One region of the Exiguobacterium sp. s183 genome, then DNA from elsewhere that is predicted to be linked to it. Evidence: riboswitches for the same ligand, from Rfam matches in the RefSeq annotation. Region 1 holds a riboswitch; each other region holds the start of a gene.

Evidence for each region. A riboswitch is a leader RNA that binds a small molecule or an ion and turns the genes downstream of it on or off. The one in region 1 is predicted to bind S-adenosylmethionine.
Region 2: it holds a riboswitch for S-adenosylmethionine, as region 1 does, so the genes downstream of both, KNP62_RS12970 (methionine ABC transporter ATP-binding protein) here and KNP62_RS07585 (2,3-diketo-5-methylthiopentyl-1-phosphate enolase) in region 1, are expected to answer to the same signal.
Region 3: it holds a riboswitch for S-adenosylmethionine, as region 1 does, so the genes downstream of both, msrA (peptide-methionine (S)-S-oxide reductase MsrA) here and KNP62_RS07585 (2,3-diketo-5-methylthiopentyl-1-phosphate enolase) in region 1, are expected to answer to the same signal.

Annotation. Positions count from the first base shown of each region.
Region 1 is NZ_JACSKN010000002.1:415,048-418,323, forward strand. Features, by position in the region: gene mtnA (S-methyl-5-thioribose-1-phosphate isomerase) at 1-146, opposite strand, end outside; gene mtnK (S-methyl-5-thioribose kinase) at 143-1,294, opposite strand; SAM riboswitch class I at 1,377-1,479, opposite strand; SAM riboswitch class I at 1,685-1,786, shown strand; gene KNP62_RS07585 (2,3-diketo-5-methylthiopentyl-1-phosphate enolase) at 1,856-3,010, shown strand; gene KNP62_RS07590 (2-hydroxy-3-keto-5-methylthiopentenyl-1-phosphate phosphatase) at 3,007-3,276, shown strand, end outside.
Region 2 is NZ_JACSKN010000006.1:11,334-14,609, reverse strand. Features, by position in the region: gene KNP62_RS12980 (PTS sugar transporter subunit IIC) at 1-321, opposite strand, end outside; gene KNP62_RS12975 (thioredoxin family protein) at 502-759, shown strand; SAM riboswitch class I at 1,210-1,316, shown strand; gene KNP62_RS12970 (methionine ABC transporter ATP-binding protein) at 1,394-2,422, shown strand; gene KNP62_RS12965 (methionine ABC transporter permease) at 2,412-3,074, shown strand; gene KNP62_RS12960 (MetQ/NlpA family ABC transporter substrate-binding protein) at 3,105-3,276, shown strand, end outside.
Region 3 is NZ_JACSKN010000001.1:431,604-434,879, forward strand. Features, by position in the region: gene KNP62_RS02225 (DM13 domain-containing protein) at 508-1,029, opposite strand; gene msrA (peptide-methionine (S)-S-oxide reductase MsrA) at 1,131-1,655, opposite strand; SAM riboswitch class I at 1,723-1,822, opposite strand; gene KNP62_RS02235 (hypothetical protein) at 1,867-2,028, opposite strand; gene KNP62_RS02240 (amidase family protein) at 2,142-3,276, shown strand, end outside.

The sequences.
Region 1 (3,276 bases):
CCTCGGACTTGGAGCGACTTGATCGCCTGTTCGGCCTGTTCGAGCGTTATCACTTCGACATAGCGCTCTTCTTGCGGCAACTGTGTCTGATCTAAAATCGTCAACACCTCGGTGTCGGCATCGAAATGAATACTTTGCACACTCATACCCGCACCTCCGATAGAACCGGGATCAGCTGGTCGATGGATTGAATCTGATGACGCTGTTTGATGAGACGCGTGCCGAGTTCTAGGGCATGACGTTTCCGTTCGATACGAAGGTCGTCTGGCAATGTTTCCAAGTCAGCGACGCCCGCTAGACCGACCGTCCGACGAATCAATTCGCAGCCCGCGTAGCCGATCGCATCACTCAAAATCGATGGCAACAGTTCGTCCACGAATCCTACTGTGTTGAATGTCTCGACCGCCTGTGTGAAGCGTGTACGGAACGTTTTTTCGAACGTTTCCCAGACAGTGAGCACTTCTGTGAAGCGTTCGAACCGCTTCAACGGATGTGCATACGTCGAGAACACCAAATGGGCGATGATTTGACCGATGTCAAAACCGAATGGACCATAAAATGCAAACTCAGGATCGATGATTTTTGTTTCCTGACGCGTCGCAAAAATGCTTCCAGTATGTAAATCCCCATGTAGCAACGCTTCGTGTTTAGTCACGAACCCGACCTTCAATTTCGTCACTTCAATTTTCAAGGCGAGGTCTGACCAAAGCTGCTCCACGTCCGGACGAAGAGGCGTTTCGATTTGATTCGATTCTGCATCACGATACGGATCAGTGAAGATCAGTTTTTCTGTGATATCGCATAGCTCTGGATTGTAATACTCTTTTTCGATTTGTTTCTTGGCGAGCGGTCCTTTCGCATAGTCAGATGTCGCAAACAACGTTTCCCCGAGGAATGTACCGACGTGACGCGCCAAATTCGGATAGCTCTCTCCTTTTAGGAAACCCGTCCGGACGATTTCAAACGCTGACAAATCTTCTAAAATCGTATAGGCGAGTTCACGGTCGCTACCGAGTACATCTGGTACGAATTGTGGTACGACTTTTGAAAACTCACGGAGTGCCAGTTGTTCAATCCACGAACGGTCAAGCGTGAGCGGCCAGCTCTCTCCAACGACTTTTGCGTACGGCAACGCCTGTTTCACGATTAATGACGTTTCTCCTTGACGAATGCGAAAGACGAGATTTAAATTTCCATCTCCGATTTCCTCACATTCTGCAATCCCCTCTTCTAGTAACCCCAACTGTCGAACGTGTTCGACGACACTTTGTTCTGTAAACGCCTCATAAGCCATGATGATTTTCCCCTTTCTTGAATCTATGCATGAAAAAAGCCCCTTTCTCCGCGAGAAAGAGGCACACCCAAATTGGTTGTTCCTCTCATCTTTCAGACATATGTCTGGTGGATGTAGCACCGTGCCAAATGGTCGGTTGCTGCGGCGTCTTAGGGCCAATTCCCTCTGCCAACTCGCGATAAGAGTAAATGATGTAATTGTGTTTGACGTGTTGAGACGAATATTACGGACTAGGCACGCTAGTTGTCAATCCTCTATTTTCGGTCGACTCCCTATTTTTGACACGCATATATAGAAACATTATTTTCAAACTTTTTTTCTCAAAAAAAGGAATTGACGAGTGAGCGATTCTATGTAAAAATTCAATTAAATTTCACAACTTCACAACTATTCTTATCAAGAGCAGACGGAGGGACAAGCCCGATGATGTCGCAGCAACCGACCAGAAATGGCACGGTGCTAATTCTTGCAGCTATCGCTGAGAGATAAGAGTTCATTGTTTTCGAATGACCTCTTGCCAAGCCAAGAGGTCATTTTTGTTTGACCTGAAAGGAGGAACTTATGGGAATCATCGCTACTTATGAAATCAAACATACCGATCACGTCGAGCACGTGGCTGAAAAAATCGCACATGAGCTGACCGTCGGCACATGGACCGAATTGAACCATCTCGAGCAGCATCAACTACAGGCATTCCGCGGTGAGGTCATCGATACCTCCCAACAGGAAACGACGAGTCGCTTCTCGATTCGTTACCCGCTACATAATGTGACGCCGGACTTTTCGTCCATTCTGACGACGACATTCGGAAAGCTGTCGCTCGACCCAAGCGTCCAACTTGTCGACCTAACGCTCCCAAACGAGCTCGCATCGGACTTTCCGGGTGCCGCATTCGGAGTCGAAGGTGTCCGCGACATCCTTCGAGTATACGACCGACCGCTCGCCATGAGCATCTTCAAAGGCGTCATCGGGCGTGACCTTGATTTTTTGGCGACACAACTTCGTGACCAGTTTACAGGTGGCATCGATCTTGTGAAAGACGATGAGATTTTATATGACAATCCGCTCACCCCATCGCTCGAACGGGCTCGGATTGGAGCATCGATCATTCAAGAACACCAAGAACTAACGGGTCGTTCCGTTCTATACGCCGTCACGTTGAGCGGACCCGTTTTCACCTTACGCGACCAGGCGAAACGTTTGATTGAGGCAGGCGCGACCGCACTTTTGTTCAACGTGTATACGTACGGGCTCGACGCGTTACGGGAACTCGCTAAAGATCCCGAGATTCACGTCCCGATTTTGGCACATCCCGCTTTTGCAGGAGCGTTGACCGGATCGATTCGTCATTCCCTCCTTTTCGGGAAACTGATTCGACTCGCCGGGGCGGACTTGACGCTTTTCCCGTCACCATATGGTTCACTGTCGACACCGAAAGACGAAGCAGAACAGATTCAAACTTACGCGACAGAACCTCATTGGACGAAACCGATTCTGACGGTCCCTTCTGCCGGAATTCACCCAGGACTCGTCCCGGATTTGATTCGTGACTTCGGAACGGATGTCGTCATCAATGCCGGCGGTGGGATTCATGGGCATCCCGACGGTGCGGCTGCCGGAGCGAGGGCATTCCGCCAAGCAATTGACCAGGCAATCGGTAAGATGAGCGAGACCGATGCGTTATCGACCGCGTTGGATGCGTGGGGTACGCGATGAGTACGCACGTCATCTGTGATTTCGACGGCACCATCACGGAAGAAGATAACATCATCGCGTTGATGCGACGCTTCGCCCCACCTGAATGGGTCGAACTCAAAGAAGGTGTTTTGAACCAAACGCTCTCCATTCGAGAAGGCGTCGGTCAAATGTTCAGCCTGCTCCCGAGTCATCAGCAAGCTTTGTATCATGACTTTCTGCAGTCAACCATCACGCTTCGGCCAGGGTTCATCAAGTTTTTACAAGAGACACAGTCACTTGGCTTT
Region 2 (3,276 bases), on a different contig from region 1:
GATTCCGGCCATCACAAACGCACCTTCGTTAATTCGAACGGCGCCACTGCCGACATAGGTTGCGATGGCGATTGTTCCAGCCTCTAAAATCGATCGTCCGAACTGCATCGCGACGGCAAGACCGATAATGGCCGGGAGGAGGCGCATCGCAATCGTCGTCGCATCCAATATGAATTGAAGAGACGGAAAATAAGGGAGTATAGCTTTCGTGAGTTCGCCGAGCAGCGCACTCGGGATGAGGGCGATCAGAATCGCCATGCTGAGACCGTTTAAGACGTTCATCGTAAATTGCTTTGTCGTACCTGTTGCCTGTTCCGTCATCATTCATTCACCTGTCCTTCTTCTTTGCTGTTATGTACAAAAGCGATAAAGTTAGAATCCATATTATTCCTATCAGACAGAAGAGTCAAGAGAATCATTGAAAAATTCTGAAATTTCACGAGAGCACGATTTTTGAACGTGACTCGAACGACCATTATAATGACAGGAGAGGTGAGAAAAATGATTACAGACGGATTCTTATATATATACGCGCCAATGTGTGGTACATGCGCTGTCGCGGAGAAAATGTTGACGGTCGTCGAGGCGGTCGACCCTGAAATTCAGATTGAAAAGCGCGATGCGAACTATATCCCAAACGAGCTTGAAGCCTATCAGGTGATGAGCGTCCCAGCGTTGTTAAAGCTTGAAAATGGCGAGGTTCGGGATCGCCTTTATGCCTTTCAAAACGTTCAACACGTCCTCTCTTTCGTGAAGTGAGAGAGGAACATTAGAATAATCTGAAAATTTTAAATAATCAGTTGACACAGAAAGTTCACGAATGGTATATTCATTACAACATCTTACTTGAACACAAAATAGGACGCGATATTCCCGACATCAAGACGTTTTGATGAAGCCGATGCTACCTTTATACGAATACACGTCAGTCTTCCCTTCGATTGTCCCCCAAAAAAATCAAGCGAAGAAAGACGTTCCGTATAATCGCACGGTCCAAGTCAAGATCGAGTGATGATTGGTGAATCTCCCCCATATAAGGATGTAAATCTTGAACGGGCAAAAGATTTTCATCTATGGGCTGTCCTTCCGTGACTCAAGGTGCTACGTTCTGTGTCGTCCTCGGACGGCACCTTTTTTTGATTTTTTTGAAAAAATGATTTGACAGCAGAAAAAGCTGTCGCTATGATAAAGCTAATCGAATACACAACACTCTTATCAAGAGAGGCTGAGGGACTGGCCCTATGACGCCCAGCAACCGCGGAGCAATCCGAAATGGTGCTAATTCCAGCAAGGTGAGAAACCTTGACAGATGAGAGCAATCGTTGTCCGTACGATAAAGTGCGCACGTTTGCTCAAACGTGCGCGCTTTTTTTGTTGTCAGGAGGGAAAGGAATTGATTCAACTACGAAACGTCGCCAAATGGTTCGATACGAAGAATGGTCGTGTCCAGGCGGTGGATGATGTGTCACTAACGATTGATCGCGGTGAAATTTTTGGAATAATCGGATATTCGGGGGCGGGGAAGTCGACGCTCATCCGATTACTCAACCGTCTCGAATCACCGTCTAGCGGTGAAATAGAGGTCGCCGGGAGTGAGCTCACGAAGCTCAGCCCGAAAGAATTACGAGGGGTTCGCAAGAACGTCTCGATGGTCTTCCAGCACTTTAACCTTCTGTGGTCGCGCACGGTCGCAGAAAACATCAGCTTCCCACTCGAATTGATCGGGGTTCCGGCAAGTGAGCGGAAACGTCGGGTTCAGGAACTCGTCGAGCTCGTCGGACTATCAGGTCGCGAAGATAGCTATCCGTCACAATTATCCGGCGGTCAAAAACAGCGAGTAGGGATTGCCCGCGCGCTCGCTACAAATCCAGAGGTGCTCCTCTGTGACGAAGCGACAAGCGCGCTCGATCCGAAGACGACGGATTCGATTCTTGAACTGCTCGTCAGCATCAATAAGAAGCTCGGATTGACAATCGTCCTCATCACGCATGAAATGCACGTTATCCAAAAGATTTGTCATCGCGTCGCCGTGATGGAGGCAGGGAAAGTTGTCGAGACGGGTCAAGTCTCTGATGTGTTCCAACATCCGGAGCAGCCGATCACGAAAGAATTCGTGAAACAAATTGGGGCGGTCGACGATCTGTCGCTCACGTTCGAACATTTGAAAGCACGCTATCCGAGTGGGCAAATCGTCAAATTGAAATTCTTGAACGAAACGGCAGAACAACCGATTTTGTCTGATGTCCTTAAGACGCACGACATCGGATTCAACATCATCGGCGGGAACGTGACTCAGTCACAAGTCGGTGCGCTCGGCACGCTATTCATCCAATTGATTGGGGAAGCACGAGAAATCGAACGCGCCATCGCGTCGATTCGTTCGCAATCAGTAGAAGTGGAGGTGGAAAGCGATGTTTCCTAACGTAGACTGGCAAATCATGATGGAACAGACATGGGAGACGTTATACATGACGCTCGTCGCGGGTGTCGCGACGTTTGTGATTGGACTCGCTTTAGGTTTGATTCTTTATATTACAAACGAATCGCTATTATTGAAGAATCGTCCAATTTACGTCTTCGTCAGCGCGATCGTCAACGTATTTCGTTCGATCCCGTTCATCATCTTAATCATTTTACTCATCCCGTTCACGTTGTTCCTGCTCGGTACCATGCTCGGTTCGACGGCGGCGCTTCCGGCACTCATCATCGGAGCTGCACCGTTCTACGCCCGTATGGTCGAACTTGCCCTTCGTGAAGTCGACCGCGGTGTCATTGAGGCAGCGGAATCGATGGGCGCGACGAAATGGCAAATCATCTACAAAGTCTTGATTCCGGAAGCACTTCCGGCAATCGTTTCAGGACTCACAGTGACCATCGTTGCAATCGTCGGTTATACGGCGATGGCCGGCGTCGTCGGAGGCGGCGGACTCGGGAACTTGGCCTTCTTGGAAGGCTTCCAACGCTCACAAAACGACGTCACGTTCGTGGCGACGGTGCTCATCTTGATCATCGTGTTCGTCATCCAGTTCATCGGTGACCGACTCGTCACAAAAATTGATAAACGTTCAGCTTAATAACACATATACCATTTGGAGGGATTCATGATGAAAACTTGGAAAACAGTACTCGGATTGACAGCTTTATCAGCATTCACAGTTCTCGCGGCTTGCGGCGGGGAAGAGGCAGAAACAGGTTCTGGCGATGAAAAAACATTGATTGTCGGTGCGTCGAACGTACCGCACGCTGAGATTTTAGAGCACGTACAAGAAGAATATG
Region 3 (3,276 bases), on a different contig from region 1:
ATAGGTGAGGCATAAAACACATACATAAAAACATTCTGAAAATAAGTAAAATCTTCAAACACAGGCATGAAGACTGGAAGAGAAAAACTCAGAACAATTGAAGATAAACAGGCTACCATCAATTTTGGAACAATCATTTTCTTCTCCATACGAAAGAAATGGCAAACGCAGTAAAGCCTCCGATTACAACAATATAGAATATCGAGTAGAAAACAAACTCGCCGATATCTTCAAGACTCTTAAACGTGTTCTCTACAATCATTGGTTCAGATAAAATCCCAATCGTCACGATCGGCAGAAAAAGAATCCAAAACCGTTTCCAAAAATATGAGCTGTATGACGTCGATTGATGTGAAGTCAAATAAAAACCCTCCTTATAAAAAGTTCCATACTTTACCATATTGTAACACGTGAATTGCATGAATAAATAGATAGAACTGATAGAAATAATTTTTCTAATACAAAAAAACAGCGAGGACGTCAAACGTCCAGGCTGTTTGATATCAGTTATTCATTCGACGCGCTCAATTCACCCGTCCCGAACGTCGCACTAAAAGCACGGCACCAGATCACTACGGTGCTATATTCTGACAGATCGACATCTGCCGGAACTAAATAGTTTTGGTTTCCTGTATTCCCTTTAAGTGCTCCAAGTCGAATCCCTTCGGACGTCTCTTGTCCTGGCTTCGTCAAATAGACAAATAAATCAGGTCCGTTCGTCGTTTCAAACTCTTCAAATCGGAGATACGTCCCGTCTTCTGCCTCGACGGAGCGAATCGTGCCCGTCGTCTCATAATTTTTCTCCCCGTCCATGAACACACCCGCTACTTCGGTTTGACTCGGTTGTGGTTCCGGTGTCTCAGTTGTCTCTTCCTCTGTTTCTTCTTCTGAAGCAGGCGTCTCAACAGCTGTCGGTGGTAGTCCTTCATCGACTGTCTCTGTCAAGAAAAGCGGTGAGATGAGCCACCAGGCGACGGCGATTACGGCTACGCCGATCACACTGATGATGAGTTTCGTACTTGTTTTCATGTATGAGTCCTCCTTTTCGGATGTATGAACCATTAATAGCCTTTTCCCGATTATTGGGCTTATAAAAAGACGCGGATGCTAAAATCCGCGTCTGATGACCGTTATACGGTTTCGGTCCAGTTCTCTTCGATGAACGTGTCCCGTCCTGAGATGGCCCGGTCTTCTTTATAGTGTTTTGGATTCTTTTTGTGGTAATCCTGGTGATACTCTTCCGCTTCGAAGAATGTCGTCGCCGGAGTGATTTTTGTGACAATCGGTGCCGTGAAACGACCACTTGCTGCTAATACGTCTCGACTCGCCTCAGCCGCGATTCGTTGTTTCTCCGTGTGATAGAAGATGGCTGGGGCATACTGAGGCCCACGGTCTTGGAACTGCCCACCGTCATCGGTCGGGTCTGTCTGGATCCAATAGAGTTCTAGGAGACGTTCATATGAGAACAGAGATGGATCATACGTGATTTGAACGACCTCTAAATGACCAGTCGTTCCCGTTTTAACTTCTTCATACGTCGGATTGTCGATCTGTCCGCCCATATAGCCGGATACGATTCCTTCTATCCCTGGTAGTTCTTCAAAAGGTGTTACCATGCACCAAAAACAGCCACCTGCAAATGTTGCTTTTTCCATCTTGTCGTTCCCTCCAAATCGTATTTCAACAAAAAAGCGCTCACGTCGGATGACATGAGCGCTCTCGTCATATCGTCCAAGGTTTCCCTTGCTGGTCGTAGCACCTTGCCTGTGGCAGGTTGCTGTGAAGTCATGGAGCCAGATCTCTCGTTCACTCTTGATATCGATATGTAGTTGGTGAGAGCATCATACCACCCTCAAAATACTTTCGTCAATGCTTCGGTTTTCGCTTCAACTGAAAAATCGTCAAGACGATGATGAATCCGATCAACCCGATCGAAATGAACGGACCATACGGCACATTTTCTCCGTATAACTGCAAGAAAAATAGACCGAATACGGCGAGCAACACGAATACGTAGGAGCGCGTCATAGGAACCTCCTGTTTTTTCTTAAGTGTAACAAGAACACATAGACTTGGCGATACGAAAAGGAAATCAGGCATAGAGCACGAATAAAGTGGGAGAGATAAAGGAGGAATGTAGGATGGAACAAATCCAATTACATGAGCTGACGATTGAACGTGCACATCGTGGGTATAAAGAAGGACAATTCACGGCACGAGACGTGACCGCGTATTACCTTGGAAGGATTGCTGCATATAATGAGCGACTTCATGCCGTCATCCAGGTGAATCCGGACGCCCTGTTCGAGGCAGAGGCGGCAGAACGGGCCTATAAAAAAGGAGTACGCAAACCGCTCCTCGGTATCCCCGTCTTAATTAAAGACAATATCGAGACAGCCGGTCTGATGCGTACGACAGCAGGTGCCGCCGCCATGCGACATCATTTTGCAGGTCGAGATGCCGAGCTCGTAAAACGATTACGGGCTGACGGGGCAATCATTCTCGGAAAAGCGAACCTGTCCGAGTGGGCGAACTTTTTAACGGAAGATATGCCGAACGGTTGGAGTGCTGTTGGCGGACAAACGAAGAACCCTTATGGCGACCAATTAGATGTCGGGGGATCGAGTTCTGGATCGGCTTCGGCGGTTGCGGCGAACCTGACACTCCTTGCCGTCGGATCTGAGACGAGCGGCTCGATTGTACACCCGAGTGTGCATAATAGTATCGTCGGAATCAAGCCGACCGTCGGCTTGATTAGTCGTTCAGGAATCATTCCGATCTCACGTTCTCAAGATACGGCTGGACCGATGGCGCGTACCCTCCGTGATGCGGTCGTTGCCTTACAGACAATGTGTGGTGAAGATTCGACTGATCCTGCGACATGGGAAACTCCAATCGGACCGCCTTATGTGACATGTCTCGATGTCCGTCAAGCCGTCGGTATGCGTGTCGGATTTATCAAGCCAACTATTTCAGACGAAGAAGTCGATTTGTATGAACAGGCACTTCGATTGTTGCGTCAAGCCGAGGTTGAACTCGTCGAAATCACGTTACCGAAACATACGGCATTAGAACAGGCAGATATTTTGTTTGATGAATTCAAGCTTGGGATTGAGGCGTATCTTGCGAACACAACCGTGCCATTTAAGACACTGTCCGACTTGATCGAATGGAACGCGGACCACCTCGAAGCGATTCCGCACGGGCAGACCCTCTTTGAACAATCGGATTCATGTTCAGGGCGTCTCGTCGAAGCTAGTTATCTCGACCGACGGA